Regions from separate parts of the Streptomyces sp. NPDC029292 genome, predicted to be linked through region 2. Evidence: riboswitches for the same ligand, from Rfam matches in the RefSeq annotation. Region 2 holds a riboswitch; each other region holds the start of a gene.
The links. A riboswitch is a leader RNA that binds a small molecule or an ion and turns the genes downstream of it on or off. The one in region 2 is predicted to bind cyclic di-AMP.

Region 1 (7,585 bases), on a different contig from region 2:
CGACGAGCAGCCGGATGGAGTTGGTGCCGCAGTCGATGGCAGCGACACGGGTCACTTGGTGTCCTCCCCGTCCGTGACGGACGTGTCGAAGAAGCCGCCCCCATTGGCACCGAGCTCCAGGATCTCCGCCTGGGAAGTGGGCGTCGGCACCACACAGGCGCCCTTGCTCCACCACTCCGGCAGCATCGCGATCGCCTCGTCCCCGAGAGGGTTCACCCCCGGCCCCGCGGCCAGGGAGTGCGCCACGAGCACGTGCAGGCACTTCACCCGGTCCGGCATACCGCCCGCGCTCGGGAAGCCCTCCAGCACCTCGATGGAGTCGCGCCGGGCGATGTAGTCCTCGTGGGCGGCGCGATACGCGGCGGCCAGCTCGGGGTCCGTGGCGAGACGGTCCGTCATCTCCTTCATCACGCCGTTGGCCTCGAGCGTCCCGATCGCGGAAGCGGCCCGCGGACACGTGAGGTAGTACGTCGTGGGGAACGGCGTCCCGTCGGGAAGACGCGGCGCCGTCTCGACGACGTCCGGCTGCCCGCACGGGCACCGGTGCGCGATCGCCCGCAACCCGCGCGGCGGCCGGCCGAGCTGCTGCTTGAAGGCCTCGACATCCGCGTCGGTCGGCTCGGTGCGCGGGGTGGGCGGCGGTGGCGTTTCCATGCCGTGAGTCACATGTCTTTCTGGTCAGTTCACTGGTCGGCGGCGTCGGACTTGTCCACGCCGTCCCAGACATTGGCGTACCAGGGGCGGTCGGCCGCCCCTTGAGCGGCGCGGGACTGCTTCGCCGCGTCCGGGTCGATCACGATGTAGCCGGTCTCACCCGGCATCACATAGTGCAGTCGCTCGCGGATCCGCTGCTCGGCGTACGCGTCGTCCTGCCAGCGCGCCTTGAGGTCGCGCAGCTGCTCGACCCGCGCGCGGGCCTGCTCCCGCTGCCGCTCGAGATCGGAGATCTCGGCGCGCTGGGACACGTACTGCCTTATCGGATACGCGAGGGCCACGATCAAGGAGCACAGTACGAGAGCGAGGAGCGCGGCCCGCCCGGTGAGCCGCGAGCGGCGGGCCTGCCGCTTGGTCTGGGAGCGGTAGACCCGGGCCGCCGTCTGCTCACCGAGGAGCCGCAGCCTGGTCGTGGTGGAGAACCGGTCCCGGTCCTTCACGGCCATGAGTCCCGCCTCCCCAGTACAAGCCCGTCACGTGCGTACGTCCCCGCACACGGTACGGGACCGAGTACGGGGACGTACGTACGACGCTTCCTACGAGCCTGCGGCTCAGCCCTTGAAGCGGGGGAAGGCCGAGCGGCCGGCGTACACCGCGGCGTCGTCGAGGATCTCCTCGATGCGCAGCAGCTGGTTGTACTTGGCGACGCGGTCCGAGCGGGCCGGGGCGCCGGTCTTGATCTGACCGCAGTTCACCGCGACGGCGAGGTCGGCGATGGTGACGTCCTCGGTCTCGCCGGAGCGGTGGGACATCATGCACTTGAAGCCGTTGCGCTGGGCCATCTCGACGGCGTCCAGGGTCTCGGTCAGCGAGCCGATCTGGTTCACCTTGACGAGCAGGGCGTTCGCGGAGCCCTCTTCGATGCCGCGAGCGAGGCGCTCGGGGTTGGTGACGAAGAGGTCGTCGCCGACGATCTGGACCTTGTCGCCCAGCTTCTCGGTGATGACGTTCCAGCCGGCCCAGTCGTCCTCGTACAGCGGGTCCTCGATGGAGACCAGCGGGTACGCGGAGACGAGCTCCTCGTAGTACTCGGTCATCTCGGCGGCCGAGCGGGACTTGCCCTCGAACTCGTACTTGCCGTCCTTGTAGAACTCGGACGCGGCGACGTCGAGCGCGAGCGCGATCTGCTCGCCGGGGACGTAACCGGCCTGCTTGATGGCCTCGAGGATGAGGTCGAGCGCGGCGCGGTTGGACTCCAGGTTCGGGGCGAAACCGCCCTCGTCGCCGAGGCCGGTGGACAGACCCTTGGTCTTCAGCACCTTCTTGAGGGTGTGGTAGACCTCGGCGCCCCAGCGCAGGGCCTCGGAGAAGGACTCCGCGCCGATCGGGGCGATCATGAACTCCTGGATGTCCACGTTCGAGTCGGCGTGCGACCCGCCGTTCAGGATGTTCATCATCGGAACGGGCAGCAGGTGCGCGTTCGGGCCGCCCAGGTAGCGGAAGAGGGGGAGGTCGGACGCCTCGGAGGCGGCGTGCGCGACGGCGAGGGAGACGCCGAGGATGGCGTTGGCGCCGAGCGAGCCCTTGTTGTCGGTGGCGTCCAGGTCGAACATCGCCTGGTCGATCAGGCGCTGCTCGGTGGCGTCGTAACCGACGAGCTCCGGGCCGATCTGCTCGATGACGGCGAGGACGGCCTTCTCGACACCCTTGCCCTGGTAACGGTTGGGGTCACCGTCACGGAGCTCAATGGCCTCGAAGGCACCCGTGGAGGCACCGGACGGAACGGCGGCACGACCCGTGCTGCCGTCGTCGAGGCCGACCTCGACCTCGACCGTGGGGTTGCCTCGGGAGTCCAGGATTTCCCGGGCTACGACGACGTCGATGGACGGCACGAGCATCTCCTTCTGGGATGTGACGCGGGTACGCGAAACCTGTGATGGCTCCGCGAGATGAGCCTAACCGCCCCGGGAGGATCGGCCAGCCGGTCGACCACCCCTTGGGCAGAACTCAGAGTAAACATTGTTCCAGAACGGAACAAAAACGGAATGAAAAACCCCGCTCCAGTGCGTACGGGGGAACACGCACCAGAGCGGGGAGCCCGTGGGGACGGGGGGGAACCCTCACGAGGCCTCCAGTGTGAAGGCCTCCCTTAGGAGAGGGCTGTGGTTCAGCTGAGGTGAAGCTGCTGACCCGGGAAGATGAAGTCCGCGTCGTCGACGATGTCCTTGTTCAGCTTGAACAGCTGCTGCCAGCCACCCTTGACGTGCTTCTTCTCGGCGATCGAGCTGAGGGAGTCACCCTTGACGACCTTGTACTCGCCGTCGCCCTTCTTGACCTTCTTGCCGGTCGGGGTGGTGACGGTCTTCTCGGCGGCCGGGCGGGCCGCCGAACGGGAGGCGGCGGTGTCCGTCGAGCGGGTGGTGGTGCTGGTGCTCGGCGAGCTGTTCGACGAGGACGAGGTGCTCGCACCACCGGTGTACGCGGCGCTCGACAGGCCCGTGCCGCAGGTCGGCCAGGCACCCTTGCCCTGCGCGGCGAGGACCTTCTCACCGATGGTGATCTGCTCGGACTTCGAGGCCTGGTCAGCGGTGGACGCGTAGGCGGTGCCGCCGTACGCCGCCCAGGTGGAGGCCGAGAACTGCAGGCCGCCGTAGTAGCCGTTGCCGGTGTTGATGGACCAGTTGCCGCCGGACTCGCACTGGGCGACGGTGTCCCACTCCGAGGCGGTGGCGGCGGAGGCGTTGCCGGCCGCCATCAGCGGGGCGGCGATGGCGACACCGGTGACACCGGCGAGCGCGGCCACACGGGTGGCCTTGGACGGGCGGCGGTGCTTGCCCTTGCTGGAAAACAGCATGGAGAGATCCCCTCACCGACGCCTGCGAGGTGAGCTGTCGGGTTCGGGCGGGTGAGTGCCCGGTCGTACGCCTTTCGTCTTCACGACGTCGGACGTACGACTTCACCCCAAGCCACTCCCGGTCAACTACCGGGCGCGGCGCTTACCTTGGGTCCCCCGCTCCTGCCTACGGCGCTGACGCGTCGACTGTTCCCGTACGGCCGTTGGCAGGATTCGGCGTTGCGACCGTCGGGGCCCGCTGTGGCGAGCGGTGATGACCGTAGACATGCGATCGCCGGAATTTCAAAGACGATCAGGGCTTCTGAGACTCATGTCTCACTCGCACCAAACCGGACATTCCACGGCGAACCATGACGCGAACTCCCGCTACTTTTCGCCCGATTCGGCACCAACTGAAAGGCTCTGACCGGGGAGGATAAGGTCCGGGTCAACGCCGACCGTCTCCTTGTTGTCGGCGTACAGCGCCGACCATCCGCCTTCGAGGTCAAGGGCGTCGGCGATGGTCCAGAGGCTGTCCCCGGTGCGGACGGTGTACGAACCGTCGGCGGCGTCGCGGGACGCGCCCGAGCCGCGAGAGGCATGCCGCCCGGAAGTGTCGTCCGTACGACCGTCGGTCGCACCCGCCGTCACGCCCTCGTCGGCACTGTCACCACGGTGCCGCCCGGCCCCGCTCGTCGCACTCTCGGACGCACTCGAAGAGTCGCCGTTCTGCCCGGACTTGTCCGAGTCATCACTCTTCGTCGTAGCTGTGTCCGAGCTGTCGGAACCCTGAGAGTCGCTGGAGGAGGTGTCGGACTTCGTCGAGTTCTCGGTCGCACCCGAGGAGGCGTCGGACGACGACGAATCTGTCGAGGACGAATCGGACGAGGAAGAGGAGTCGGACGAACCGGATGAACTGGACGAGTCGGATGAGTCGGATGAGTCGGTCGAGCTGGACGAGTCGTCCGCCACTCCCGTGTCGACCTCGACCGAACCCGAGTGCTTGCTGAGCCCGGAGAGCGTTCCGCAGGTGGGCCAGACGGCGAGGCCCTGGTCGTCGAGGACCTTCTCCCCGATGGCTATCTGCTGCGATCGGCTGGCCTGGTCGGCACTCGGAGCGTACGCGAGACCGCCGTACTTCTCCCAGTTCTCCTGGCTCAACTGCAGCCCGCCGTAGTACCCGTTGCCGCTGTTCGCGCTCCAAGAGCCGCCGCTCTCGCACTCCGCGACCCGGTCCCAGGTGGTGCCGTCGGCCGCGCTCGCACTGGTGGCGCCGAGCAACGGGATCGCGATCGCCGATCCGGTCACCCCTGCGGCGACGATGAGGGCCGGGGCCTGACGGGGGCGACGATGACGGCCGTTCCCGGAGAGCATGCGGAAGCCTTTCGCGTGACAGCAGGTGACCACTGCGGCAGATGGGCCGCATTGATGGGTGAACGTATCCGCACTCGAACGCTTGTCACAAGTCGATGCAGCGCAGATCACGTGAAGATCACAGAGTTGAGGGATCGTCACTTTCCCGTGACCGGACGGCGATCCGACGGCGATCAGACGGTCATCCATCCAGCACGCGCGTGCGAATTTCCCGGCTCCGCCGAACAGCAATGTGAACTCGACGGCGCTCCTCTCGCACTTCTCCCTATCTCCGGGAGCTGCCCACCCGTTCGACAGCCAGGTCCCGTACACGGCCTTTTGAAGGGGAATTGCACAGTTCGGCCTCCTCACCCACGCAACACGGCTCCCGGTACCGTCGCTCCGTGAACGCCCCGCATATCGAACCCGGACTCTTCACCTGGGAATTCGCCACCGACCCCTACCCTGCCTACGCGTGGCTCCGCGAGCATTCGCCCGTGCACCGCACCACCCTCCCCAGCGGGGTGGAGGCCTGGCTGGTCACCCGGTACCCAGACGCCAAGCAGGCGCTCGCCGACCAGCGGCTCTCCAAGAATCCCGTGCACCATTCCGAGGACGCCCACGGCAAGAGCAAGACGGGCATCCCCGGCGAGCGCAGCGCCAACCTCATGACCCACCTGCTCAACATCGACCCGCCGGACCACACGCGGCTCCGTCGGCTCGTCTCCAAGGCGTTCACACCCCGCCGAGTGGCCGAATTCGCGCCCCGCGTCCAAGAGCTGACCGACCACCTCATCGACCAGTTCGCGCAGACCGGAAGCGCCGACCTCATCCACGAGTTCGCGTTCCCCCTCCCCATCTACGCCATCTGTGACCTGCTCGGCGTCCCCCGCGAGGACCAGGACGACTTCCGGGACTGGGCGGGCATGATGATCCGGCACCAGGGCGGGCCGAGGGGCGGTGTCGCGCGGTCCGTGAAGAAGATGCGCGCCTATCTCGCCGAGCTGATCCACCGCAAGCGGGAGGCGCTCCCGGACGCCCCCGGCCCCGGCGAAGACCTCATCTCCGGGCTCATCCGCGCCTCCGACCACGGCGAGCACCTCACCGAGAACGAAGCCGCGGCCATGTGTTTCGTACTGTTGTTCGCAGGTTTTGAGACCGTTATTAACTTGATCGGCAACGGCACGTACGCGCTGCTGCGCAACCCAGAGCAGCGAGCGCAACTACAGAAGTCGATCGAACGCGGCGAACAGGAACTGCTCGACACCGGCATCGAAGAGCTCCTCCGTTACGACGGCCCCGTCGAACTGGCCACCTGGCGCTACGCAACCGAACCCCTCGAAATCGGCGGACAACGCATCGCTTCTGGTGATCCCGTGCTTGTGGTCCTCGCCGCTGCCGATCGTGATCCCGCCCGTTTCGACGAACCGGACACACTCGACCTCTCCCGCAGGGACAACCAGCACCTCGGCTACGGACACGGCATCCACTACTGCATCGGCGCCCCGCTCGCCCGCCTCGAAGGCCGCACCGCACTGGCCACCTTGCTACGCCGTCTACCCGATCTCCGGCTTGCCGCCGATCCAGCGGACTTGCGCTGGCGAGGCGGCCTGATCATGCGCGGGCTGCGGAACCTCCCTGTGGAGTTCACCGCCGACTGACCGGTGCGGATCGCGGGCCGCGCGACCCGCGTCCGGACGGTGCTCGCTGTTGGTCACTCCTTGACGGGATCCGGAGAGTTGCCGGACGCCGCATTCGCCCAGGGCAGGGACGAGACGCTCGCTGAGCCGCTCCCACTCCTCCGTCGCCATCGCCGCCACGATGACCTTCGCCGGCGCCGTCAACTCCCGTTCCACCAAGCCCCCTTGTTCCCGGACAGCCAGGCCCAACGGTACTCACCCCGCCCTCCCCCACCCCTCACCCGCTTCACCCCAGGCTGTCCGCAAATCACCTGCTGTTTGACCCGGCGGCTCGACACCTCCCTACATTCACGCAGTGGACCCCGAAATACTCAGATCCAGCTTCGCGGTAGTCGAGAGACGGGCCGAGTTCGCGGTCAAGTACTTCTACTCGCATCTGTTCCGGCACAACCCGGACGTCCGCGGGCTGTTTCCGCTGAACTTCCCGGAGGACATGGAGCGGCAGCGGGACAGGCTGTTCGCGGCACTCACGTATGTGATGGAACGGCTGGAGGATCCGCGGCTGCCGGGGTACTTACGGGAACTGGGGCGGGACCACCGGAAGTATCTGGCGGAGCCGGAGCACTACGCCGCCGTGGGGGCCAGCCTGATCGCCGCGTTCACCTTCGTCGCGGGGTCGGCGTGGAACGCGGAGGTCGAGAAGGCCTGGGCCGAGGCGTACGGGGCGATCACGAACGTCATGCTGCAGGGCGCGTGGGAGTCGCAGCACGAGGGTGAACCGCCGTGGTGGGACGCCGAGGTCGTCGCCCGGACCCGGCACGGCGACGATCTCGTCGTCCTGACCTTGCGACCGCGGCAGCGGCTCCCGTACGTCCCCGGCCAGTACGTCAGTGTCAACGCCCCGCATCTGCCGGGCATCTGGCGGCCGTACTCGCTGGGCAACGCGCCCCGCCCCGACCACACCGTCGACCTGCACATCAGCCGGGTCGAGGACGGGGTGCTCTCCACCGCCCTCGTCCGGCAGACACGGGAGGGAGACGTCCTGCGGCTCGGTGCGCCCGGCGGCGGGCTGACCTTGCGGACGCCCGTGGAACGGCCGCTGACC
Region 2 (7,585 bases):
CCCGCCCAGATGACGGAGTACGAGCCGGAGGTGCGCGGCCTCGCCGCCATCCATGTCGGCACGACGGGGATCTGCGACTTCGTCGCGGTGGCCCGGCAGCTCGCGGAGTCCTCCGGGGCGGAGATCCGGTACGGGGCGGAGGTCGTCCGCGTCGACCGGCGCCCCGGCCTCGGCGCCGCCGTCCGTACGGCGGACGGGGCGGTCCTCCGCGCGCGCGTGCTCGTCAACTGCGCGGGGCTGCACTGCGACGAGATCGCCCGGCTCGCGGGGGACGATCCCGGGATGCGGATCGTGCCCTTCCGGGGCGAGTACTACTCGCTGGCGCGGCCCGAGCTGGTGCACGGGCTGGTCTATCCGGTGCCGGACCCCGCCTTCCCGTTCCTCGGGGTGCATCTCACCCGGGGCATCGACGGCGGCGTCCACATCGGCCCCAACGCGGTGCCCGCGCTCGCCCGGGAGGGATACGGCTGGAAGGTCGTCCGCCCCCGGGAGCTGGGCGCGACCCTGGTGTGGCCCGGCTCCTGGCGGATAGCGCGGCGGCACTGGCGGTACGGGGCGGGGGAGCTGCGGCGGTCGGTGTCGAAGGCGGCGTTCACGGACGCCGTGCGGCGGCTGCTGCCCGTGGTGACCCCGGACGATCTGGTGCCTGCCCCTGCCGGGGTGCGGGCCCAGGCGGTGCTGCGGGACGGGACGCTGGTGGACGACTTCCTGATCAAGGAGGGGCCACGGACGGTGCATGTACTGAACGCGCCGTCGCCCGCGGCCACGGCTTCTCTCCCGATCGGGAGGGAGGTCGCCCGGCGGGCGCTGGCTGCGCTGGCCGGGGTGTGACTGGTTGCCCGGCGTTGGTGCCGGACTCGGAGGTTTTCGCCCCCTCCGCCCCTACCCTTCCCGTACCTGGGGGCTTCGCCAGGCTTCGCCCCCAGACCCCCGTATCGCGCTTCGCGCTCGTCCTCAAACGCCGGACGGGCTGAAATCAGCCGCTCCGACGGCCCCGTAAAATCGACCCCACTGTGTCTGACTCCCTTAACTCCCCCGAAGAAACCCAGCCCGGCCCCGCCGATGGTGGCTCGCTGCGTCATACCCGCGCCAAGGGTGAGCCCCGTTTTCCCGATGGGCCGAGGGCCGATCCCGCCGGGTCGCACTTCGAGCGGCGGATTCGGAGTTTTCAGCCGCGGCGGAGTCGGGTGACGGCGGGGCAGGCGGACGCGTTGCAGCGGCTGTGGCCCAAGTGGGGGCTGGACATCGACGGGCAGCGGAGGATCGATCTGGCGGAGCTGTTCGGGACCGACCGTCCCGTCGTGCTCGAGATCGGGTTCGGGATGGGCGAGGCCACCGCGCAGATGGCGGCCGAGGACCCGCAGACCGGGATCCTCGCGGTGGATGTGCACACACCGGGGCAGGGCAACCTGCTCAACCTGGCGGACCAGAACGGGCTGTCCAACATCCGCGTCGCCAACGGCGACGCGATCATCCTGCTCAGGGAGATGCTGACGCCGGACTCGCTGAGCGGCCTGCGCGTGTACTTCCCCGACCCCTGGCCCAAGAAGCGGCACCACAAGCGGCGGCTGATCCAGCCGGAGTTCCTGACTCTCGCCGCGACCCGCCTCAAGCCGGGCGCCCTCGTGCACTGCGCGACCGACTGGGAGCCGTACGCCGAGCAGATGCTCGAAGTGCTGAGCGCGCACCCGGACTTCGAGAACACCCAGCCCGACGGCGGTTACGCGCCACGTCCCGACTTCCGGCCGCTGACCCGTTTCGAAGGCCAGGGACTGGACAAGGGTCATGTGGTGAACGACCTGCTGTTCCGGCGCGTACAGCACCGCGACCAGCAATCAGCCGGCGACTGAAGCCCCGCGGACCGGACCCAGGCACCGTCGCGGGCAGCGCCCCTCCCTCGTTAGGGTCAATGCTGTGGCCACCTGTCCCCCGTATCCGACGCACCCCAGCGGTCTCGCCGGCACTGCGCTGCGGCACGCGCACTGGTGGCAGCGCAGATGGGTGCGGTACGGGGCGCTGATCACGCTGCTCGCGCTCTCCGGGCTGGTCATCCTGGCCCTGGTGCGCGAACAGACCGGCACCGAGGGCTTCCTGGTCGGGCTGGGCCTCGCCGTGTTCCCCGTGCCGCTCCTGGTCGCCGCGTTCCGCTGGCTGGACCGGGTGGAGCCCGGCCCCTGGCGGAACCTGCTGTTCGCCTTCGCCTGGGGCGCCTGCGCGGCGGCGCTCATAGCGATCGTCGCCAACAGCTTCGCGACGAGATGGATAGCGACCGCGACCGCCGACCCGTCCAGCGCCGACACCCTCGGCGCGACCGTCATAGCGCCCATCGTCGAGGAGTCCGCGAAAGCCGCGGCCGTGCTGCTGATCTTCCTCTTCCGCAGACGGGACTTCACCGGGATCGTCGACGGCGTCGTCATAGCCGGGGTCACCGCCACCGGCTTCGCGTTCACCGAGAACATCCTCTACCTCGGCACCGCCTTCGGCACCGACCAGCTCAGCGGCGAACGCGGGCTGGCCTCCGTGACCGCCGCGACCTTCTTCGTCCGCGTCGTGATGTCACCCTTCGCGCACCCGCTGTTCACCGTGCTGACCGGCATCGGCTTCGGCATCGCGGCGCTGTCCGCCGAGCGCCATCATCTGCGCCGCGTGCTGCTGCCCCTCGCCGGACTCCTGCTCGCCATGGGCATGCACTCCGTCTGGAACAGCTCGTCGAGCTTCGGCGAGTACGGGTTCTTCGCCGTGTACGCCGCGTTCATGGTGCCCGCGTTCGGGCTGCTGACCTGGCTGGTCGTCTGGACACGGCAGCGGGAGCTGCGCACGGTGCGCTCGGAACTGCCCGCGTACGCCGCCGCCGGGTGGCTGGCCGTGCCCGAGCCGTACGCGCTCGGCTCGATGCGGGCGCGACGCCTCGCCCGCGAGTACGCCGCCCACCACTTCGGCAAGGCCGCCGCCCGCTCCGTCGCCGAGTACGAGGCGTACGCGACCTCGCTGGCGTTCCTGCGGCACCGGGGGCGGCGTGGCCGCGCGGGCGCCGACTTCGTCGTACGGGAACGGGAGTTGCTCGACGAGCTGTGGCGCCGCCGCGAGGTCGCCCGACCGGCCCTGGCCTACGCGACGCGGGCGACGGCCCCGGTGGTCCCGGTGCCGCCTTGGCCCACCCATGGGTACCCCCCGGTTTCCCCCGTGTCCCCGGTGTCCCCGGTGTCGCCAGTGTTCCCGGCGTCCCCGGGGTACGGGCAGCCGTACCCGTACCCATACGGTCCGGCGACGCCGTACCCCGCGTACAACCCCTATCGGTCGTAGGAGCCGTGGAGCGTTCGGCCCCACCGGGTTCCGCCGTCATGGCCGATCGCCACGGCGGCGGAGAAGCGGATCAGGCCGACGCCTGTGTCAGCTTGGCCAGCTCGTCGTCCGTCAGGGTCAGGTCCGCCACCCCGAGCAGTGCCGGAAGCTGCTCGACCGTGCGGGCCGAAGCGATCGGGGCGGCCACCGTCGGCTGGGCGGCCAGCCAGGCCAGGGCGACCGTGGCGACCTGGGCATCGTGCGCCTGGGCGACCTCGTCGAGGGCGGCCAGCACGCGAACGCCCCGCTCCGACTCGAGGTGCTTTCCGGCGCCCTGCGCACGCGCGCTGTCGACCGTCGTACCGGGGCGGTACTTGCCGGTGAGGAAGCCGGAGGCCAGCGCGAAGTACGGGATGGCGGCCAGGCCGGTGCGGGAGGCGAGCTCCTGGAGCGGGCCCTCGTAGGTGTCGCGCGAGACCAGGTTGTAGTGGGGCTGGAGGGCGACGTAGCGCGCGAGGCCCTCGCGGTCGGAGAACTCCAGGGACGCCTGGAGCCGCTCGGGCGTGATGTTGGAGGCGGCGATCGCCCGCACCTTGCCCTCCCGCACCAGCTCGTCGAGCGCGGTGACGATCTCCTCGAACGGCACTTCCGGCTTGTCGAAGTGCGTGAAGTAGAGGTCGATGTAGTCGGTGTCCAGGCGGCGCAGGGAGGCCTCGGCCGCGGCCTTGATGTTGGCGCCGGACAGCCCCAGGTAGTCGGGGTGCTGGCTGACCTTGGTGGCGATCACGACGTCGGAACGGTTGCCGCGCGCCTTGACCCACTTGCCGATGATGGTCTCGGACTCGCCACCCTTGTTGCCCTCGATCCACGCCGAGTACGAGTCGGCGGTGTCGATGAAGTTGCCACCCGCGGCCGCGTACGCGTCGAGCACGGCGAAGGACTGCGCCTCGTCGGCGGTCCAGCCGAAGACGTTGCCGCCGAGGGCGAGCGGGAAGACCTCGAGGTCGGACGAACCAAGCTTGCGGAGAGAAGTCATGCTCAGTTTCAACGCCCGTACCGGATGGCCGTATTCCGCACGGACGATTCCGCACAAACGCCTGACCGGCGGTCCTGGTGTCGGGGGGATGGCATCAGAACCGCCGGAGTTCAGCGGAGAAAGATCAAGGGATCAAGAAACCACGAGACGACGAGGCCCAGAGTTCAAGAGATCAGGGGTTGAGGCCCTTGCTCTGCAGCCACGCCATCGGGTCGATCGCGTCGCCGCCGGCGGGGTGGACCTCCAGGTGGAGGTGCGGCCCGGTGACATTGCCCGTCGCACCCACGCGCCCGATGACATCACCCGTGGCGACCTTCTGCCCCACGCTCACGCTGATCGACGACTGGTGGCAGAACCACAGCTCCGTACCGTCGTCGAGGGTGAGGATCGTGCGGTAGCCGTACGAACCGGCCCAGCCCGCCTCCGTGACGGTGCCGCTGTGGATCGCCTTGATCAGCGTGCCGGTGGGCGCGGCGAAGTCCAGGCCGGTGTGGTAGCCGGAGGACCACATGGAGCCGGCGTCACCGAAGCGCGACGTCAGGGTGTACGAGGAGGTGGGCAGCGCGTAGCTCTTGGCGAGCTCGGCGAGGCGCTCCGCCTCGGCCTTCGCCTTGGCCACCTCTTCCGCCTTCTTCTTGGCGGCGGCGGCCTTGGCCGCGGCGTCGTCCTGCTGCTTGGCGGCCAGCGCGACGGCCTTCTTCGCGGCGGCGGTCTCGGCGGCCTGCTGGGCCGCGCTGTCGACCTGGTCCTGCTGCGACTCGGCCTGCTCCATGATGCGGGCGCGCAGGGCCTCGCCCGCGTCGGCGGTGCCCTGCGCGGTGTCGGCGCTGGTCAGCCCGGCGGTGGTGAGCGGGGTGGCGGAGCCCTTGGGCGTGCCGGAGTCGCCGTCGGATATCAGGGCCTTGGCCGAGTCGGTGACCGACGACAGGTCGGGCAGCGAGATCGACACGGGGGGCTTGCCGGGCGCCGCGGTGGCCATGCCGCCCGCGCCGACGGCGGCTATGACGCCGACGCCGAGAACCGTGGAGCTGCGGGCGAGTCCTCCGCCGCGCTGCTTACTGACGCGGTGCCGGCCGCGGACGGGACGGACGGAATCCTCGGTGGGATTCCACTCCTCCCAGGGGCCCTCGTCGTTGCCGTAGCCGAAGGGCTGTGTGTCGTTCGGCGCGAACGAGGTTGGCTGGGCAGGCCGGTTGGACGCCACGTGGGCGCACTCCTTTCCTTCCTTCTCGCCTACCGGGTTAGCTGACGGGTTCGGAGCAGGAAGGTCTCCTACGCGCGTCCACCACAGCATTCCTGCCGCGAAAGACGCTCGATTCACCCCAAGTTGGTGGTTCCCCGGTTCCCTTGCGGGATTCGGCGCGTGCGCACGGAGCCATCTCTTGTGACGGCTGGGACGACCGCGCTGCGTTATCGAACGTTAATAGACCCGGGCACTGGATTCCAAGCCGTTCGTACTGATCGTTAACGCTTTTGGCCAGGACTTACGGGTCACCACCGGTGGAAATCGGGCGAGTTGACCAAGGCTTATCAATCCCCGTTCATTTGACGGTGTGTCAGTTGTTATGCGGAGGGGCGTCACCCGATCACCCCCGGTGACAACGATCAAGGACGCCGGACGTACGACGCTCAGGACGCCGTAGCCATGACGGTCGAGGACGCCGTACGGCAAGCAGCGCCATGTCGTCCGTCAGGGCGCCGCCCGTGTACCGGCCCCGGCCGGTATCCACCAGGGGGGCGACCGGTGTGGGCCGACTGGGGGACGTCGGTAAACACCAAGGGCCGGAACTCGTGAATCCGAGTTCCGGCCCTTGGCCTTCAGTAGCGGGGACAGGATTTGAACCTGCGACCTCTGGGTTATGAGCCCAGCGAGCTACCGAGCTGCTCCACCCCGCGTCGTTGAAATTAGTGTACGCCATCCGCGGGACCCGAAGCACACACGTTTACGGGCGCCCCACGACGGCCGTTTACGCGCGCCCCACGACGGCGGTGCTACCCGCGTGCTACCCCGCCCCGAGAAGGTGCCGGTTCGGCGCCATGGCCCGCTCCTCGTACTCCGGGAGTACGACGACTTCGGCGCCCTCGGCCACCAGGACCCCGCTCCCGTCGGCCCCCGGGACGAACGTGTCGGGCTCTCGCCAGGCGGTGACCACCCGCCGCACCCCGGCGTCGAGGATCAGCCGCGCACACGGCGCGGGCCGCGACGCCCGGCGCGCACACGGCTCCAGACTGCTGTACACCGTGGCGGAGCCGAGCCGGGGATCACCGGCCGCGATCTTGGCAAGCGCCGCCTCCTCGGCATGCACCACGGAATCGCCGCCCTCCCGCGAGTGCCCCCGGGCCAGCTCGGTCCCGTCGGCCGCCACCACCACCGCCCCCACGCTGAACGCGGTCTCCGACGGCGGGCACAGCTCCGCCAGCTCGCACGCGAGCGCCAGCCAGTGCCGGTCCGCGGCGGAGGCGAGCCCCCCGGCTCCGGGCGCCGTGGGCACGTACCGGATGAGGACGACGTCCCCGACGGCCCGCGTCTCCACCAGCCGCATCCGCCCGGGGGGATACACCCCGGGCCCGAACAGCCGCGGCGCGTCCGCCTCCCCCACGAACAGCGGCGCGACGGCGAGCTGCAACTCGTCCGCGAGCCCCTCCCGCATCAGCTGGGTGTGGACCCGGCCGCCCCCTTCGACCATGAGGCGCCGCACACCTCGTACGTCATGAAGGTGTTCCAGCAGCACCCGCCAGTCGAGCTCGGGCCCGGTCGACACCACCTCGACGCCGAGCCCGTGCAAGAGGCCGGCGGCCTTCCCCGCGCCCTTGTCCGTCGTGTAGACGACCTTCTCGCCGCCCGTGTGCCAGAACTGCGCCGCCGGGTCGAGGTCGCCGGACCCGCTGACCGTGACCTTCAGCGGGTACTCCGGACGCCCGGCGGCGACCCGTGCCGCGCGCCGTTCGGCCGAGTTGACCAGGAGCCGGGGATTGTCCGCGCGGAGCGTGCCCGCGCCGACCAGGATCGCGTCGCTGGAGGCCCGTACCTCGTCGACCCGGTCGAAGTCGGCCGGGCCGGAGAGCAGCAGCCGCTCGGGGCCGGTGTCGTCCAGGAAGCCGTCGAGGGAGACGGCGGCGGACAACAGGACGTAGGGGTGGGGCATGGGGCGCACCCTCCAGCTCCGAGCTTTGGGCTCCTAGTGGTTCAACTTTTAAACAGTACCTAGACTGGCGGTATGACGACCCGCTGGCTCTCCCCCGCCGAGCAGCGCGCCTGGCGCTCGT
Region 3 (7,585 bases), on a different contig from region 2:
GCCTTGTCGGCCTTCTCCTTGGCGCCGTTGTACTTCTCGGTGGCGACCTCGGCCTCCTCGTACAACTTGTCGACCTTGGCCTTCACCTGCGCCGGAGACAGCTGCGGATCGGCGTGCCCGGTTCCGTCGAAGCCGGTCGCCGTCGCCGCGCCCGCGAGGGCGATCGTGGCGGCTGTGCGGGCCGTGTTTCCGCCGAGCGAGCGCTGTCTGGGCTTGCGGTGCGCTGCCACGAGGGCCCACATCCTTCCGTACGACCGCGAGGGGAGCGCGGTCAAGCGGTGACGCGTCCGGCGGCGGCCCACACAGGGGGAGCGGGCCGCCGCCGGACCTTCTCGGCGGTGGTGGCCGACTGCCGCCCCTGGCCCGGGCGGCGGTGGGGAGCCGGTCACCTGGAGGAGGACGCTAAACCTGGGAGTGTGGTGTCGGTAACGCCATGTACGGAACTGGCGCCACTGGACCGTCCAGTGACCGTATGTGACCGTGATCCCCGCCTGGCCTCATCGCATTCACACGGTGCGATGACCGATGCGGCGAATCCGGGACAACCGGGCGTGCGCCGGTGCTATGGGTTACAAGGGGTGGGCCGGTGACAAGAGCGACTCGGGCGTCCGATTAGGCTCCGCCTTCATGGACGTACTCATCCATTTCTTCGTCGGCCTGCACATCATCGGCATCGCCTCGCTCCTGGGTGGCTTCCTCACCCAGATGAAGGCGATGGGCAAGGGCACGGCCCGCTTCGTCCCCGCGATGCTGCACGGCGCGCTGACCATGCTGGTCACCGGTGTCGTGCTGGTCGGCCTCAACCAGGCTGACGACAACGCGGTCAACACCATCAAGATCGGCGTGAAGCTGGCCCTGCTGATCGTGATCCTCGGCCTCGTCTACGTGAAGCGGGACGACGAGAAGGTGGACAAGGGCCTCTTCGGACTCGTCGGCCTGCTGACGACCGCGAACATCTTCATCGCCGTGTTGTGGACCTGACGGCTCCCGCCGCGACCGCCAGCCACGCCGCCACCGCGATCCACAGCAGCACCTGCCCCGGACCCCTCAGCCAGGAATCGCCGACGGCGGTCGCGACCGCCAGGGCCGCCACCGCCGTCATCCCCATCGGGAACACGGTCGCCCAGCGCCGTACGTCGTAGCGCGGGCGCCACCAGGCCAGCTCCGCGGCGCCCAGGACGACGTACCAGGCGAGGTCGAGCACGAGCAGCGCGACGGTCACGGCGCGCAGGACGCCGCTGTCGTCGTCGTTCCACAGGTACGGGTTCACGTGGTGCGCGGCGATGAGCTTGGCCCCGGCCAGCGCCGAGATGGCGAGCGCGCCGCCCGCGACCCAGTGGTCCCCGGCGCCCACGGCGACCTCGCGGATGTCGAAGTGCGCGAACGCCACCCCGTACAGGACGATCCCCAGCCAGAACAGCACCAGCGCGTCATGCGCGAGCCACGCCGCTCCCACGGCCGCGGCGAGCGTGGCGCCCAGCACCGCGAGCCCCTGTGTGGCCACGCACACCAGGAACACCCCTCCGGACATACGACGCTTCCAGTGCCGTACGACGACGAAGAGCAGCCCCGGCCAGAGCACGGCCGCCAGCGCGAGAAGCGCCTCGGCCACCTCCTGCCACCCCAGCGCGGACAGCCGCGTGCCGATCACGGTGGTCGCCGCGACGGCGGTGAGCGCGGCGGGCGTGCCCGCCTCCTCCACCCACCGCGCCCGCTCCCGCAGCAGCCGTACGGCGAAGTCCGTGGCGAGCGCGAGCCAGGCGGCGGATGCCAGGGCCAGGGCGATGAGCGACAGGATCTCGTAGCCGGTCAGATACAGCCCGACCGAGATGATGCCGGTGGCCATGACGGCGCCACCGGCGGCGGGCGGTCGCTGGACCCACCAGGTGCGGAGCGGGGAGACGGCTGCTGGCATGGGGCCGATGCTAGGGATCTTCGGGCCGGTTGCCCGCGGGGCACGCGCGCGTGGGCCGGATGACAAGCCCCACGCGCGCGTGCACCGTAAAAAGGGGTTACGCCGGACGCACCACGCTGTGGATGATCGAGGTCCCCGCGTAGTAGATCGACTCCTCGCGGACGTACGCACCCGGCTTCGGCGCGTGGATCATCATGCCGTTGCCTATGTAGAGGCCCACGTGACTGATGTCGTCGTAGAAGAAGACCAGGTCACCGGGCTGGGCGTCGGAGAGGGAGACCGTCGTGCCCGCGTTCACCTGGTCGGTCGTGACGCGCGGCAGTGTGACGCCGGCGGCCTTCCAGGCGGCCTGGGTGAGTCCGGAGCAGTCGTACGAGCCGGGGCCCGTCGCGCCCCAGACGTACGGCTTGCCGATCTGGGCGCGGGCGAAGGCGATGGCCTTGGCGGCCTTGGTGGCGTACGAGGAGTCCGTGGTGGTCGAGCCCGACGAGCCGGTCGTGGTGCTCGACGACTCCTCGGCCGCCTTCTTCGCGGCCGCCGCGGCCTGCTGCTGCGCCAGCTCCGCCGCCTTGCGGTCGGCCTCCTCCTGCTTCTTCTTCTCGATCGCCGCGAGCCGCGCCTTCTCCTCGGCGGTCAGCTGCGAGAGCATGTCGCGCGCCGCGGAGAGCTTCTGCTGGACGGCGGCCTTGGACGTCTTGAGCGTGTTCTGCGACGTGGTCAGCGTCTGCAGGCTCTTGGAGGCCTCCGCGCGCTTCTTCGTGGTGGCGGCCTGCTCGGATATGTAGTCGTCGACGGCCGCCTTCTGGCGGGTGGTCAGACGGCTCATCAGCTGGGTCTGGTCGAAGTAGTCCTGCGGGTCGTCGGCGAGCAGCAGGGTCGCGGTGTCGGGGGCGGTGGCCCCGGTGCGGTACTGCGCCGCGGCGAACGAACCCAGCTCCTCGCGCGCGGTGTTGAGCTTCTCGGTGCGCTTGGCGACGTCGTCGAGGAGGGTGTCGACGCGCTTGCGCTGCGTGGAGGTCTTCTCCTTGGCCGCGTTGTACTTCTCGGTGGCCGTCTCGGCCTGGTGGTAAAGGTCGTTGACCTTCTTCTCGACTTCTTCGAGGCTCGGCTTCGGCTCGGCCGAGGGCGCTGCGTTCGCCGTCTGGGAGAGCAGGGCCACGGAGGTGAGGGCCGCCGTGGCGAGGGCGGCGGGGGTCCGCATGCCTGCTACGCGCGTACCCGCAGGACGCCATGTGCGATGCGACGCCAAGAGAGGAGACTCCTTCCGTCATCCGCCTACCGAGTTAGCTGTCGGGTTCGGGCGGGTGGTTCCGGAAGGTTTGCCCTACGGTCCTTGCCCCACGGGGCAGTCGGACCGATTCACCCCAAGGTCGGTGGGTCCCCGGCTCCGGCTGCCACGGGGCGCACCGGACTCGGCGGAGGCCGCACGGCCCGGCGACGGTTCGCCGGTGGGGGTCGAGCGGCCTGTCCGGCACGCTAGCCAACTCGTGTGGCTCCTGTGAAGGTTGATGTTCGATATGTCCGATACATTTTCGTGACCTTAGCCCTGAGAATCACCCCGCGCGGTCAATCCGGAGTGATCTGTGGTGACTTGTCCGGAGTGGCGACGTCCGCCCGGTTCGAGGCGCTAGCTTCCAGCCAGCCACGGCCGGACGCCGTGGGGGCAGAGGGGATACGGCCATGAGGAAGCGCAAGGCACTCGTCGTCGCCACAGGAGTCGCTCTCGCCGTCACGGGGGCCGTCGCGCCCGCGAGCGCCACCGGCGGCCACGCCGGCGTGCGGACAGGCGGTAAACCGGTGGTCCGCGTCATCGCGACCGGCCTCGACAACCCGCGCCAGCTCGCGTACGACAACGGGCAGCTGTACGTCGCCGAGGCCGGCCGGGGAGGCAAGAAGTGCATCGGCGCCGGGCCCGAGAGCGACCAGACCTGCATCGGTACCACGGCCGCGGTCACCAAGGTCTTCTGGGACGGCGGCGCCTGGAAGCACTACCGGGTGGTGGAGGGGCTGCCCTCGGGCGCCGCCAAGGACGGCGGCTTCGCGACCGGCCTGGACGGCGTCTCCGCGCTCAATGGCAGCGTCTGGGGTGTCGAGACCTGGGCCCCGCCGGAGGCCGGGGTGCCCACCGGCCCGCCCTGGAACAAGCTCGGCAAGCTCCTGTGCGTCGCGCCCGGCAAAGCGACCATCGCCGCCGACATCTCCGCCGTCGAGCTCAAGTACAACCCACACAAGACGGCCGTCGACTCCAACCCGTACGCCGTCCTCGCGCTCCCCGACGGCCGCAAGATCGTGGCCGACGCGGCCGGGAACGACCTGGTGGCCGTCTCGCCCGAGGGCAAGGCCCGCCCCTTCACGGTCTTCCCCGACCACGACAAGCACGAGTCCGTCCCGACCTCGCTGGCCCTCGGCCCCGACGGCAACCTGTACGTCGGCGAGCTGAACGGCGAGGCCACCAGGCCCACCGCCCGCGTCTGGAAGGTCGACCTCGCCACCGGAAAGATCCTCGGCTGGAAGACCGGCTTCGGCTCGATCACCGGCATCGCCTTCAACCAGAACGGCGACCTGTACGTCAGCCAGCTCTTCGCGGGTCTGGTGACCAAGGTCGCGCACGGGAAACGTACGCACGTGAAGGTGCCGTTCCCCGCGGGTGTCGCCGTGGACCCGTACGACGGGAAGGTCTACGTCTCGGCCTGGTCGATCGCCGACCGTAACGGAACGGTTCTGGAGGGTACGAAGACGCCGGGCGGCCAGGTCTGGAAGATCCTCGGCTTCTGAGACGGGTCACGAGTCGCGTCACGAGTCGCGTCACGAGTTCCGGTCGAGTTTTCAGGGTGGCGGCGGGCTGTCAGTGGGGGAGCCTAAACTCGGAGAGCGATGAGCAGCCTCTTTGATGACAGCTTCCTGGCGGACCTCAAGCCCTCCGGGGCCCACGAGGAAGAGCCCCCGCCGCCGCCCGAGGACGGGACGCCGGAGCCGCTTGCGGACGACCTGTTCGGCGGCCGCTTCGACGTGCCGCCGGACCGGGACGCGTACTACCGCGACGGCGCGCACCGTCCTGCCGTGGACCCGGCAGCGCTGCTGGACGGGCTGAACGAGAATCAGCGCGCGGCCGTGGTGCACTCCGGCGCCCCGCTGCTCATCGTGGCCGGCGCGGGCTCCGGCAAGACCCGCGTGCTCACGCACCGGATCGCGTATCTGCTGGCCGAGCGGAATGTGCACCCCGGCCAGATCCTCGCGATCACCTTCACCAACAAGGCCGCGGGCGAGATGAAAGAGCGCGTCGAGCACCTCGTCGGCCCGCGCGCGAACGCGATGTGGGTGATGACCTTCCACAGCGCGTGCGTCCGCATCCTGCGACGGGAGAGCAAGAAGCTCGGCTTCACGTCGTCGTTCTCGATCTACGACGCCGCCGACTCCAAGCGTCTGATGGCCCTGGTCTGCCGCGACCTGGACCTCGACCCGAAGCGCTTCCCGCCGAAGTCCTTCAGTGCCAAGATCTCGAACCTGAAGAACGAGCTGATCGACGAGGAGGACTTCGCCGCCCAGGCCGCCGACGGCTTCGAGAAGACCCTCGCCCAGGCGTACGCGATGTACCAGTCGAGGCTGCGCGAGGCCAACGCGCTCGACTTCGACGACCTGATCATGACGACGGTCAACCTGCTCCGGGCCTTCCCGGACGTCGCCGAGCACTACCGCCGCCGCTTCCGCCACGTCCTGGTCGACGAGTACCAGGACACCAACCACGCGCAGTACGCGCTGGTGAGGGAGCTCGTGGGGCCCGCCGACAGCGACCCCGGCGAGCTGTGCGTCGTGGGTGACGCCGACCAGTCGATCTACGCCTTCCGCGGCGCGACCATCCGCAACATCCTCCAGTTCGAGGAGGACTACGCGGACGCGACGACGATCCTCCTGGAGCAGAACTACCGCTCCACCCAGACGATCCTCAGCGCGGCCAACGCGGTCATCGAGCGCAATGAGTCGCGCCGCCCCAAGAACCTGTGGACGAACGCGGGCGCCGGGTCGAACATCACCGGCTATGTCGCCGACACCGAACACGACGAGGCGCAGTTCGTCGCCGACGAGATAGACCGTCTCACCGACGCGGGCGAGGCCAAGGCGGGCGACGTCGCCGTCTTCTACCGTACGAACGCCCAGTCCCGTGTCTTCGAAGAGGTCTTCATCCGCGTCGGCCTGCCCTACAAGGTCGTCGGCGGCGTCCGCTTCTACGAGCGCAAGGAGGTCAGGGACGTCCTGGCGTACCTTCGCGTGTTGTCGAACCCGGAGGACTCCGTACCGCTGCGGCGGATTCTCAACGTCCCCAAGCGGGGCATCGGCGACCGCGCCGAGGCGATGATCGACGCCCTCTCGCAGCGCGAGAAGATCAGCTTCGCGCAGGCGCTGCGCCGCGTCGACGAGGCGTACGGGATGGCGGCCCGGTCGACGAACGCCGTCAAGCGGTTCAACACGCTGATGGAGGACCTCCGTACGATCGTCGAGTCCGGCGCGGGCCCGGCGACCGTCCTGGAGGCGGTCCTCGAACGCACCGGCTACCTGGCCGAGTTGCAGGCCTCGACCGACCCGCAGGACGAGACCCGCATCGAGAACCTCCAGGAACTCGCCGCCGTGGCCCTGGAGTTCGAGCAGGAGTCCGGCGAGGGTGAGGGCGAGGCGTCGGGCGGGCTCTCCGCCTTCCTGGAGCGGGTCGCGCTCGTCGCCGACTCCGACCAGATCCCGGACGAGGAGGACGGCAACGGCGTCATCACGCTGATGACCCTGCACACCGCCAAGGGCCTCGAATTCCCCGTGGTCTTCCTGACCGGCATGGAGGACGGCGTCTTCCCGCACATGCGCGCGCTGGGACAGGTCAAGGAGCTGGAGGAGGAGCGGCGCCTGGCGTACGTGGGCATCACGCGCGCGCGGGAGCGGCTGTATCTGACGCGGTCGTCCATGCGCAGTGCGTGGGGGCAGCCCTCGTACAACCCGCCGTCCCGCTTCCTGGAGGAGATCCCGGACGCGCACCTGGAGTGGAAGCGCACGGGTGCGATGGCTCCCGTGTCGTCGGGTCCGGCCTCGGGGATCGCGGCTTCGCTGTCGTCCTCGCGCTCGCGGTCCGCGGCCTCGGGTGCCTCCGGGTTCGCGACCCGCCGTGGCGCCTCCGAGAAGCCGGTGGTCTCGCTGGCGGTCGGGGACCGGGTCACGCACGACCAGTTCGGCCTCGGGACCGTCGTCGGTGTGAAGGGGACGGGCGCGAACGCGGAGGCGACGGTCGACTTCGGGGAGCCGAAGCCGAAGCGGTTGCTGCTGCGGTATGCGCCGGTGGAGAAGCTGTAGGGCGGTGCGGGCCGGGCCCGGCGGTTGGTGACGTCGGGTCCAGGCCGTTGCCTGCTACGTCGGTCCGGGCCGTCGTTGCTACGTCGGGTCCAGGCCGTGGCTGCGCAGCCACGGCAGCGGGTCGATCGCCGAGCCGCCGGCCGGGCGGACCTCGAAGTGCAGGTGCGGGCCGGTCGAGTTGCCGGAGTTCCCGGAGAACGCGATCGGGTCACCGGCCTTCACGGTGGTGCCGGACGCGACCTTGTAGCTGGAGAGGTGGCAGTACCACGTCTCCGTGCCGTCCTTCGCGGTGACGATCGCCATGTTCCCGTACGCGCTGTTCCACTGTGTCCGGACGGT
Region 4 (7,585 bases), on a different contig from region 2:
TGGCCGCCTGGGTCACGGACAGCCCGAACGCGCAGCTCAATGGCCGGGTCAGCTCCTTGCGCTTTCGGTTTGTGAGCGCCATGGCCGGGGTGCTCGGCGTCGGCGGCGATGTGACCGAGTGGAGCGAGCGGGAGCTGGTCGAGGCGCGGGAATGGGTGGATCTCTATAAGGAGATCCGGCCTGTCGTGCAGCGCGGCGACCTCTACCGGCTGCGGCCCCCGGAGGGTGGACTGAGCGCGGTCCAGTACGTCCACGGCGGCGAGACCGTCGTCCTCGCCTGGCTCCAGGCCCAGCACCACGGGGAGCCGGTCGCCCCGCTCCGGCTGCGCGGACTCGACCCGACAGAACGGTACGAGTGCCGCGAAACGGGCGAAGTGCACCGCGGTGCGGTGCTGCTGCATCACGGGTTGCGTACGGGGCTGCGCGGGGACCTCGATGCGACAGTTATCCGGCTGCGTCGCATGTGACTGTTCTGTCCGAATTGGAGCCTTCGTTCCAACTGGCCCTGGAATAAAGCGTCGTGGGTCGACGTGCGTGAGCAGCGTCATATTCGTGACGATGTGTGGCGGGCCCCTTTTATCAACCTGCCCGAATTCACGGACGGGTTGAGAAGCCGGAAAGATCACCTATCCACGGAGGGTGACGGGAATTCCGGCATGGATCAAGAAAGGCATCGGCACAGAAAAGCCACATGCTTGTCGATGCGCTCTCATCTCGCTTACGTTCGGCCTCAATCCGGACGGACGCCCAATCCTGCCGCCGCCCGGAATCCGCACACTTACCCGCACACGGCAGGAGCGGGGGACCCGCAGGTACCACGCCTGTTCCGGTCTCCGGAACGGCTCGGGGTATAGCCGCGCATTCGCGTGGCCGGGCATCTCCAGCCCGCACCCGACAGCTCACCTCGCAGGCGCCGGAGAGGAATTCGTCATGCCCGCGAAGGGTAAGCACCGCCGTCCCAAGTCCCAGCGTTTCACCCGCTCGATCGCCGTGGCCGGAACCGGTGGCGCCGCACTCGCGCTGCCTCTGATGGGGGCCACCGGTGCGCATGCCGCGACCCCGACGGCGTCCGTCGCGCAGAATGTCGAGAAGACCACCACCGTCGCGAAGAAGACCGCCACCGCCGCGAAGAAGGCCGCGACGAAGACCTATGCGGTGAAGGCCGGCGACTGTCTCGCGAAGATCGCCGACGAGCAGAACGTCAGCGGCGGCTGGAAGAAGCTCTACTCCGACAACCGCACGGCCGTCGGCAGCGACCCGTCGCTGATCCACCCGGGCCTGAAGCTGACGATCGGCAAGAAGGCCGCGTCGAGCAGCGCCACCCAGTCCTCCGCGAAGACGACGTCGACGAAGACGACTTCGACCGCGCCGAAGGCGAGCACGGCCACCCAGGCCGCGGCCGCCACCAGCAACTTGGGCTACACCCTGCCGGTCGACGGCGCCACCGTCGGCACCGGCTACAAGGTGGCGGGCAGCATGTGGTCCAGCGGCTACCACACCGGCGTCGACTTCGTGGTCCCGACCGGCACCACCATCAAGTCCATCGCGGCGGGCACCGTCGTCTCGGCCGGCTGGGGCGGCGCGTACGGCAACCAGGTCGTCATCCAGCACGCCGACGGCAAGTACTCCCAGTACGCCCACATGTCCTCCCTCTCCGTCTCGGCGGGCCAGACCGTGACCGAGGGTCAGCAGATCGGCCTCTCCGGCGCGACCGGCAACGTCACCGGACCGCACCTGCACTTCGAGATCCGCACCACGCCGGACTATGGCTCGGACGTGGACCCGGTCGCGTACCTGCGCTCCCACGGTGTCGCCGTCGCCTGACGCTGTCCCTGTCTCTGAAGCCAGCACTGCCTGTCTCTGAAGGCAGCACCGCCTCCAAAGGCCGGACCCCACGATCCCCGGGGTTCGGCCTTTGGTGTTTCATGATCGATTCATGATGGGCAGATTGCGGTCTTGTGGCAGGGGTGCAAGGGGTATCGACAGCGTGCGAGAGTGACTCCACAGTGATCTCCGTAAGCGCTTTCTATGCCTCCGGAGGTCCCTGTGCCCGGCGTCGACCGACGCACCGTCATCAGGGCGCCGCAGCCGCGGCCGCCACCGCCCAGTTCTCCTGGGCGCTGTCCCGCAGCGCCGCCGCCGCTGACTCGGCCGGAGGCGACACCGAACGTGAGACCCCGAAGACTCGGCGCGGTCACCGCCGCCGCGCCCTCGCAGGCCGTCGGACCGCCCACGCGCCGCGTGGTGGAGAACCCGGACCGCGGTCTGGTCGCCGTCCCCTCCGGAAACGGCCGCTCGCCCAGAACCCCGAGTACCGCCTCGGCTGGACCGTGCGGGGCTACCTCCAGTCGACCTACGCGGACTACTACCTCGGCACCGAGACCCGACGCGTCCCGAAGCCCGCGATCACCACGACCCGTCGTACCGCCACCGAAGGAGACACCTCCCATGACGACCAGTCGTAGAACCTTCGGCGCCCTGGCCGCCGGTGCCGCGCTGGCCGCGCTCGTGCCGGCGCGGGCCGCGAGCGCCTCGCCGCGCCACCGCCGCGGACGGCTGATCGCCGCCGACGACTTCCGGCACGGACTCGGCCAATGGGTCACCGAACTCCAGGACGGCGGTACGGTCACCGCCTCACGCGGCGTCCTGGAGATCGACGTACCGAGCGGCGCGACGGTCTGGTTCAAGCGGAAGCTCGAAGGGCCGTACGTCATCGAGTACACCGCCACACCCGTCTCCGAGGGCGGCGCCAACGACCGGGTCTCCGACCTGAACAACTTCTGGAACGCCGTCGACGTCCGCTCCCCGGACGACCTCTTCGCCACGGCACGGGGCGGCGCCCTCGCGGAGTACGACTACCTCAAGACGTACTACGTCGGATACGGCGCCAACTCCAACACCACCACACGGCTGCGCCGGTACGTGGGAGAGGCGGGCGTCCGTCCGCTGGTCTACGACTACACGCAGCCGCTGCTCGTCGCGAACGAGCCGAACCACGTCAGGATCGTCTCGGACGGTTCCGTCGTGCAATGGTGGAACAAGGGGCAGTTGGTCTTCGACTACAGCGACCCGGAGCCGTACACCAGCGGGCACTTCGCGTTCCGTACGACGTGGAGTCACTTCCGGATCCACGACTTCCGGGTGTGGCGGCTGAGTCAACGCTCCTGATCAGGAGCTTATTCCGAGTTGACCAATACTTGACGAGTGGCTTATCTCACCATCCGTCAACCCCTTCCTACGGTCGCGTAGCTCACATCGAAAGGTGAATCATGGGCCGATGTGGCAGACGATTCGAAGAGTGACAACAGATCAGTGATCGGGTCGTACGTGGCGGTGGGGGACAGCTTCACCGAGGGCGTCGGCGATGCCGGTCCTGACGGGGCCTTTGTCGGCTGGGCCGACCGGTTCGCGGTACTTCTCGCGGACCGGCGGCCCGAGGGCGACTTCAACTACACCAATCTCGCCGTACGCGGCAAACTGCTCGACCAGGTCGTCGAGGACCAGCTCCAGCGGGCCAAGGAGCTCGCGCCGGACCTGGTCTCCTTCTGCGCGGGCGGCAATGACATCCTCCGGCCGGGTACCGACCCCGACGAGGTCGCCGAGCGCTTCGAGCTTGCGGTGGCCGAACTCACCTCCGCTGTCGGCACCGTCATGGTGACGACCGGCTTCGACACCCGTGGCATGCCCGTGCTGAAGCATCTGCGCGGCAAGATCGCCACGTACAACGGACACGTACGGGCCATCGCCGACCGGTACGGCTGTCCCGTCCTCGACCTGTGGTCCCTGAAGACGATCCAGGACCGCCGCGCGTGGGACGGCGACCGCCTGCACCTGTCGCCCGAGGGCCACACCCGGGTCGCGCTCCGCGCCGGCCAGGTCCTCGGCCTCGAAGTACCCGCCGACCCGGACCAGCCCTGGCCGCCACTGCCGCCTCGCGGCACGCTCGAGGTCCGGCGCGACGACATCCACTGGGCGCGCGAGTACCTCGTCCCGTGGATCGGGCGGCGGTTGCGCGGGGAGTCGTCGGGAGACCATGTGGCGGCCAAGGGGGCCCTGTCCCCGGACGACATCAAGATGCGGATCGAGTCGGTGGCCTGAGCCACCGCATTCGGCCCTGAGCCCGCTCGAGATCCCACGCCTGCTGGGCTCGACCGGTGAGGTGACGGCGCGGAGTGGCGCGGGGCGGGGCGCGGACGGCGGTGCTGGTGCGACCGCGAACCGCCCCGGCGTCCCGCCGGGCGTGACGGGTGCAACGGGCTGGCGGGCGGCGGCTCTTGCCGTGCGGAGAATCGCGGTGCCCCATGGCAGCGGACGCCCTGCCCGACGTCGTACCCGGCCAAGGTGTCGAGGAACGCGGCATTCGCATCCCGCGGCACGCTCCTCAGCGCACCGCCGCCATCAACGCCTCCCGCTCGAGCCCCAGTTCCCGCGCGAGCGCCTCGTCCACCCAGTCATGGGTCCGCGCACGCGACACCGCACCGGCGTACGCCGTCATCTGCACGGCCAGCCCGTCCAGCAGTGCCGTGAGCCGCAGGGCGGCGCCCGTGGGATCCGGGCAGCGGAACTCGCCCGCGGCCACTCCCTCCGCGATCACCTCGGTGATCGCGGCCTTCCACTGCTTGTCGAGATCACGCGTGACCTCCCGCAGCGCGGGCTCGCGCAGCGCGGCCGCCCAGCCCTCGATCCACAGCCGCCATCCCTTGGCCTGCCCGGTCGGCGCGTACCAGCGCACGGCGGTCCGCAGTCGCCGCACCGCCGACGTACGACGGCCGAGCAGCTTGCGCAGATGGGCGAGATCGTCCTCGGCGGCGTAGGTGAACGCGGCGGCGACCAGCTTCTCCTTCGTCGAGAAGTGATACAGCACCAGTGCGTTGCTCACCCCGAGGGTCGAGGCCACGTCGGCGATCCGCACCGCCGCCACGCCCCGGGCCTCGATCTGCTCGACGGCGGCCCGCAGCAACTCCTCACGCCGCTCCGCCACGCTCAACCGCACTCTCGCCACGCGGCAACCCTACACAGCCGCTGTGACACCGGCACGACAGGCGTTGACGCCCCCTTGACAGTGCCGCGAGCCAGGGACCACAGTACGGCCACTACTGACTGTTCATTCAGTTAGTAGGAGTGTGTTCCAGGCGATGTGTGCCCCGTCCGTACGTCCCCGTACCGCCGCAGGAGTCCGCCCGTGACCCAAGCACCGAGCACCCCGAAGCCCCTTCCCGAGCCGCCCGGCGCCCCCGACCTCTCCGAGGGCTGGGGCGAGCAGCGCTCCCGGCTGCGCAGGGATCTGCGCCGGCTCGATGTGCTGTTCTTCCTGATCTGCACCCTCGTCGGCCTCGACACGATCGGCTCGGTCGCCGCCCAGGGGCCGCAGGGCCTGACCTGGATGGCGATCCTCGCGCTGGTCTTCTTCCTGCCGTACGGCCTGCTCGTCGCCGAGCTCGGCTCCGCCTTCCCGGTCCAGGGCGGCCCGTACGTCTGGACGCGCCTCGCCTTCGGACGGCTGACGGCCGGCGTCAACCAGCTCCTGTACTGGATCTCCAACCCGGTCTGGGTCGGCGGCAGTCTGTGCATCATCGCGCTGACGACCTGGGAGGAGTTCTTCACCCCGCTGCCGGGCGCCTGGAAGTACACGGCCGGGCTGCTGTTCATCTGGGGCGGGGCCCTCGCCGTCGTCCAGTCGGTGCGGATCGGCAAGTGGGTGCCGATCGCCGGAGCCGTGGCCCGGATCGTACTGCTCGGCTTCTTCCTCGTCTCGGTCGTCGTGTACGCGGCCCGGCACGGCGTCCACGCGCTGCCCGCCGGCGACTTCGCACCCACGTACGCGGGCTTCGTCGCGCTCGTCCCCGTCCTGATCTTCAACTACGTCGGCTTCGAACTGCCCAGCTCGGCGGCGGAGGAGATGAGGAACCCGCGGCGCGACATACCGCTGTCGATCCTGCGCTCGGGGCTCGCCGCCCTGTTGCTCTACGGCGGCCCCATCCTCGGCATCCTCTTCGTGCTGCCGGGTGAACGGATCGGCAGCCTCGGCGGGTTCATCGACGCCTGCAAGGCCGTCTTCACCGTCTACGGAGGATCGATCGCCGCGGACGGCACGGTCACCCTCACCGGGGCGGGCGCGGTCTTCGGCGGCGTCGCCGCGGCCGGGCTCATCGTCGGTCTGCTCACGTCCGGCGTCACCTGGGCGATGGGCGCCCACCGTGCCCAGGCGGTGGCCTGCGCGGACGGGGCCGGACCGGCCTGGCTCGGGCACATCTCCGAGAAACACGGCACCCCGGTCCGGGTGAACCTGCTCTCCGCCGTCCTCGCCTCCCTCCTCTTCGTGGTCGCCCTCAACCTCAGCGGCGGCGACGGTGAGAAGTACTTCGCGGCGGGCCTCGGCCTGACCATCTGCACCACCTTCATCTCGTACGTCATCACCTTCCCGAGCCTCGCGGTGCTGCGCCGCACGTACCCGTCCGTGCCCCGGCCGTACTCCGTGCCGGGCGGACGCTTCGGCGTACGGCTGGTGAGCGCGCTGGCCACCGTGTTCGTCGCCTTCACGGTGGTGGTGCTGATCTGGCCCGGCTTCGGCGTCGGCTGGTTCGGCACGGCGGGCAGCGCCGCGGACTCGCTGCCCGCGTCCTTCGCCGGGCAGCGGCTGCAGTACACACTGAGCCAAGTGGTGCCGCTGGCGCTGTTCGTGGGCATCGGGCTCGTCTTCTACGCCGCGGGCGCGCGGACCCGGCGGGACAAGGGCTAGCCGGGACAAGGGCTGGCCGGGCCGCCACGCCCCGCGCGCGTGGGTCAGTCGACGAACTGGTAGTCCGCCGCGATCCGGCCGTCCTCACCGAGGACGAGGAACTCCAGGCCGCCGCCCGTCACGCGTCCCTCTTCCGTGTGGAAGGACTCCCAGCGGAACGTGATCACATCCCGCAGCTGCCGGGCAGCCTCCTGGACCCTGAACACGTACGTCCCCGGGGTCACGAACTCCTCGTAGGCGCGTGTCACGCGCGCGTGCAGCTCGTCGTGGCCCCGGGCCTCCAGGACGGCGGTGGTGAAGCCGAGGCCCACCGCCGTCTCGTGCATCTCCTGGGGAGGCCGCAGGATGTGCAGGCCGTCCTCCGCCCACAGTGCGTGGACGGTCTTGCGGCGGATCTCGGGGTCGGGCTCGTTCCAGACGCCTATGTAGCGCTCGATCAAGTCCTGTGCGTCGATGTCGGCGGGCATGGTGCTCCTCGTGCGGGTCGGCTGAGCGTTTTCTGACGCCACCGACTCTGCTGCGGCCCGCCTCGCGCCTCAATTCCCCGCAGGGAATGGCCGGGCTGGGCCGGCACCCCGTGCGCGTCCAGGGCGACCGCTCCGCCGGGGTGCACGAGCAGCGGGTTGACCTCCAGCTCGGCGAGTTCGGGGTGCTCGGCGGCGGCACGCGCAACGGCGCACACGGCGCGAGCCACGGCTTCCAGCCGGACGGGCGGCGCGCCGCGCCAGCCGGTCAGCAGGGGCGCGTGCCGGAGCTCGGAGAGCAGGGCACGCGCGCGTGCCTCGTCCAACGGCGCGAGGGCGAGCACCGTGTCGGCGCGCAGCTCCGCGGTGACCCCACCCAGGC

Region 1: it holds a riboswitch for cyclic di-AMP, as region 2 does, so the genes downstream of both, ACZ4WS_RS22560 (transglycosylase family protein) here and ACZ4WS_RS15115 (M23 family metallopeptidase) in region 2, are expected to answer to the same signal.
Region 3: it holds a riboswitch for cyclic di-AMP, as region 2 does, so the genes downstream of both, ACZ4WS_RS05305 (C40 family peptidase) here and ACZ4WS_RS15115 (M23 family metallopeptidase) in region 2, are expected to answer to the same signal.
Region 4: it holds a riboswitch for cyclic di-AMP, as region 2 does, so the genes downstream of both, ACZ4WS_RS02060 (M23 family metallopeptidase) here and ACZ4WS_RS15115 (M23 family metallopeptidase) in region 2, are expected to answer to the same signal.

The regions. Positions count from the first base shown of each region.
Region 1 is NZ_JBVHXR010000010.1:105,930-113,514, forward strand. Features, by position in the region: gene ACZ4WS_RS22540 (Ppx/GppA phosphatase family protein) at 1-55, opposite strand, end outside; gene ACZ4WS_RS22545 (DUF501 domain-containing protein) at 52-654, opposite strand; gene ACZ4WS_RS22550 (FtsB family cell division protein) at 684-1,160, opposite strand; gene eno (phosphopyruvate hydratase) at 1,266-2,552, opposite strand; gene ACZ4WS_RS22560 (transglycosylase family protein) at 2,822-3,508, opposite strand; cyclic di-AMP (ydaO/yuaA leader) riboswitch at 3,513-3,692, opposite strand; gene ACZ4WS_RS22565 (LysM peptidoglycan-binding domain-containing protein) at 3,875-4,861, opposite strand; gene ACZ4WS_RS22570 (cytochrome P450 family protein) at 5,245-6,501, shown strand; gene ACZ4WS_RS22575 (globin domain-containing protein) at 6,836-7,585, shown strand, end outside.
Region 2 is NZ_JBVHXR010000005.1:364,636-372,220, reverse strand. Features, by position in the region: gene lhgO (L-2-hydroxyglutarate oxidase) at 1-831, shown strand, start outside; gene trmB (tRNA (guanosine(46)-N7)-methyltransferase TrmB) at 1,014-1,850, shown strand; gene ACZ4WS_RS15125 (PrsW family intramembrane metalloprotease) at 1,915-3,303, shown strand; gene ACZ4WS_RS15120 (aldo/keto reductase) at 3,374-4,318, opposite strand; gene ACZ4WS_RS15115 (M23 family metallopeptidase) at 4,491-5,522, opposite strand; cyclic di-AMP (ydaO/yuaA leader) riboswitch at 5,534-5,690, opposite strand; tRNA gene ACZ4WS_RS15110 (tRNA-Met) at 6,141-6,214, opposite strand; gene ACZ4WS_RS15105 (dihydrofolate reductase family protein) at 6,322-7,464, opposite strand; gene ACZ4WS_RS15100 (MarR family winged helix-turn-helix transcriptional regulator) at 7,537-7,585, shown strand, end outside.
Region 3 is NZ_JBVHXR010000002.1:97,752-105,336, forward strand. Features, by position in the region: gene ACZ4WS_RS05290 (C40 family peptidase) at 1-230, opposite strand, end outside; gene ACZ4WS_RS05295 (hypothetical protein) at 628-981, shown strand; gene ACZ4WS_RS05300 (tellurite resistance/C4-dicarboxylate transporter family protein) at 959-1,915, opposite strand; gene ACZ4WS_RS05305 (C40 family peptidase) at 2,013-3,164, opposite strand; cyclic di-AMP (ydaO/yuaA leader) riboswitch at 3,173-3,343, opposite strand; gene ACZ4WS_RS05310 (ScyD/ScyE family protein) at 3,596-4,690, shown strand; gene pcrA (DNA helicase PcrA) at 4,790-7,246, shown strand; gene ACZ4WS_RS05320 (M23 family metallopeptidase) at 7,325-7,585, opposite strand, start outside.
Region 4 is NZ_JBVHXR010000001.1:433,928-441,512, reverse strand. Features, by position in the region: gene ACZ4WS_RS02065 (alpha-galactosidase) at 1-467, shown strand, start outside; cyclic di-AMP (ydaO/yuaA leader) riboswitch at 766-926, shown strand; gene ACZ4WS_RS02060 (M23 family metallopeptidase) at 931-1,824, shown strand; gene ACZ4WS_RS02055 (hypothetical protein) at 2,331-2,465, shown strand; gene ACZ4WS_RS02050 (DUF6250 domain-containing protein) at 2,449-3,168, shown strand; gene ACZ4WS_RS02045 (SGNH/GDSL hydrolase family protein) at 3,313-4,098, shown strand; gene ACZ4WS_RS02040 (TetR/AcrR family transcriptional regulator) at 4,382-5,002, opposite strand; gene ACZ4WS_RS02035 (APC family permease) at 5,183-6,739, shown strand; gene ACZ4WS_RS02030 (hypothetical protein) at 6,784-7,206, opposite strand; gene ACZ4WS_RS02025 (acetate--CoA ligase family protein) at 7,176-7,585, opposite strand, start outside.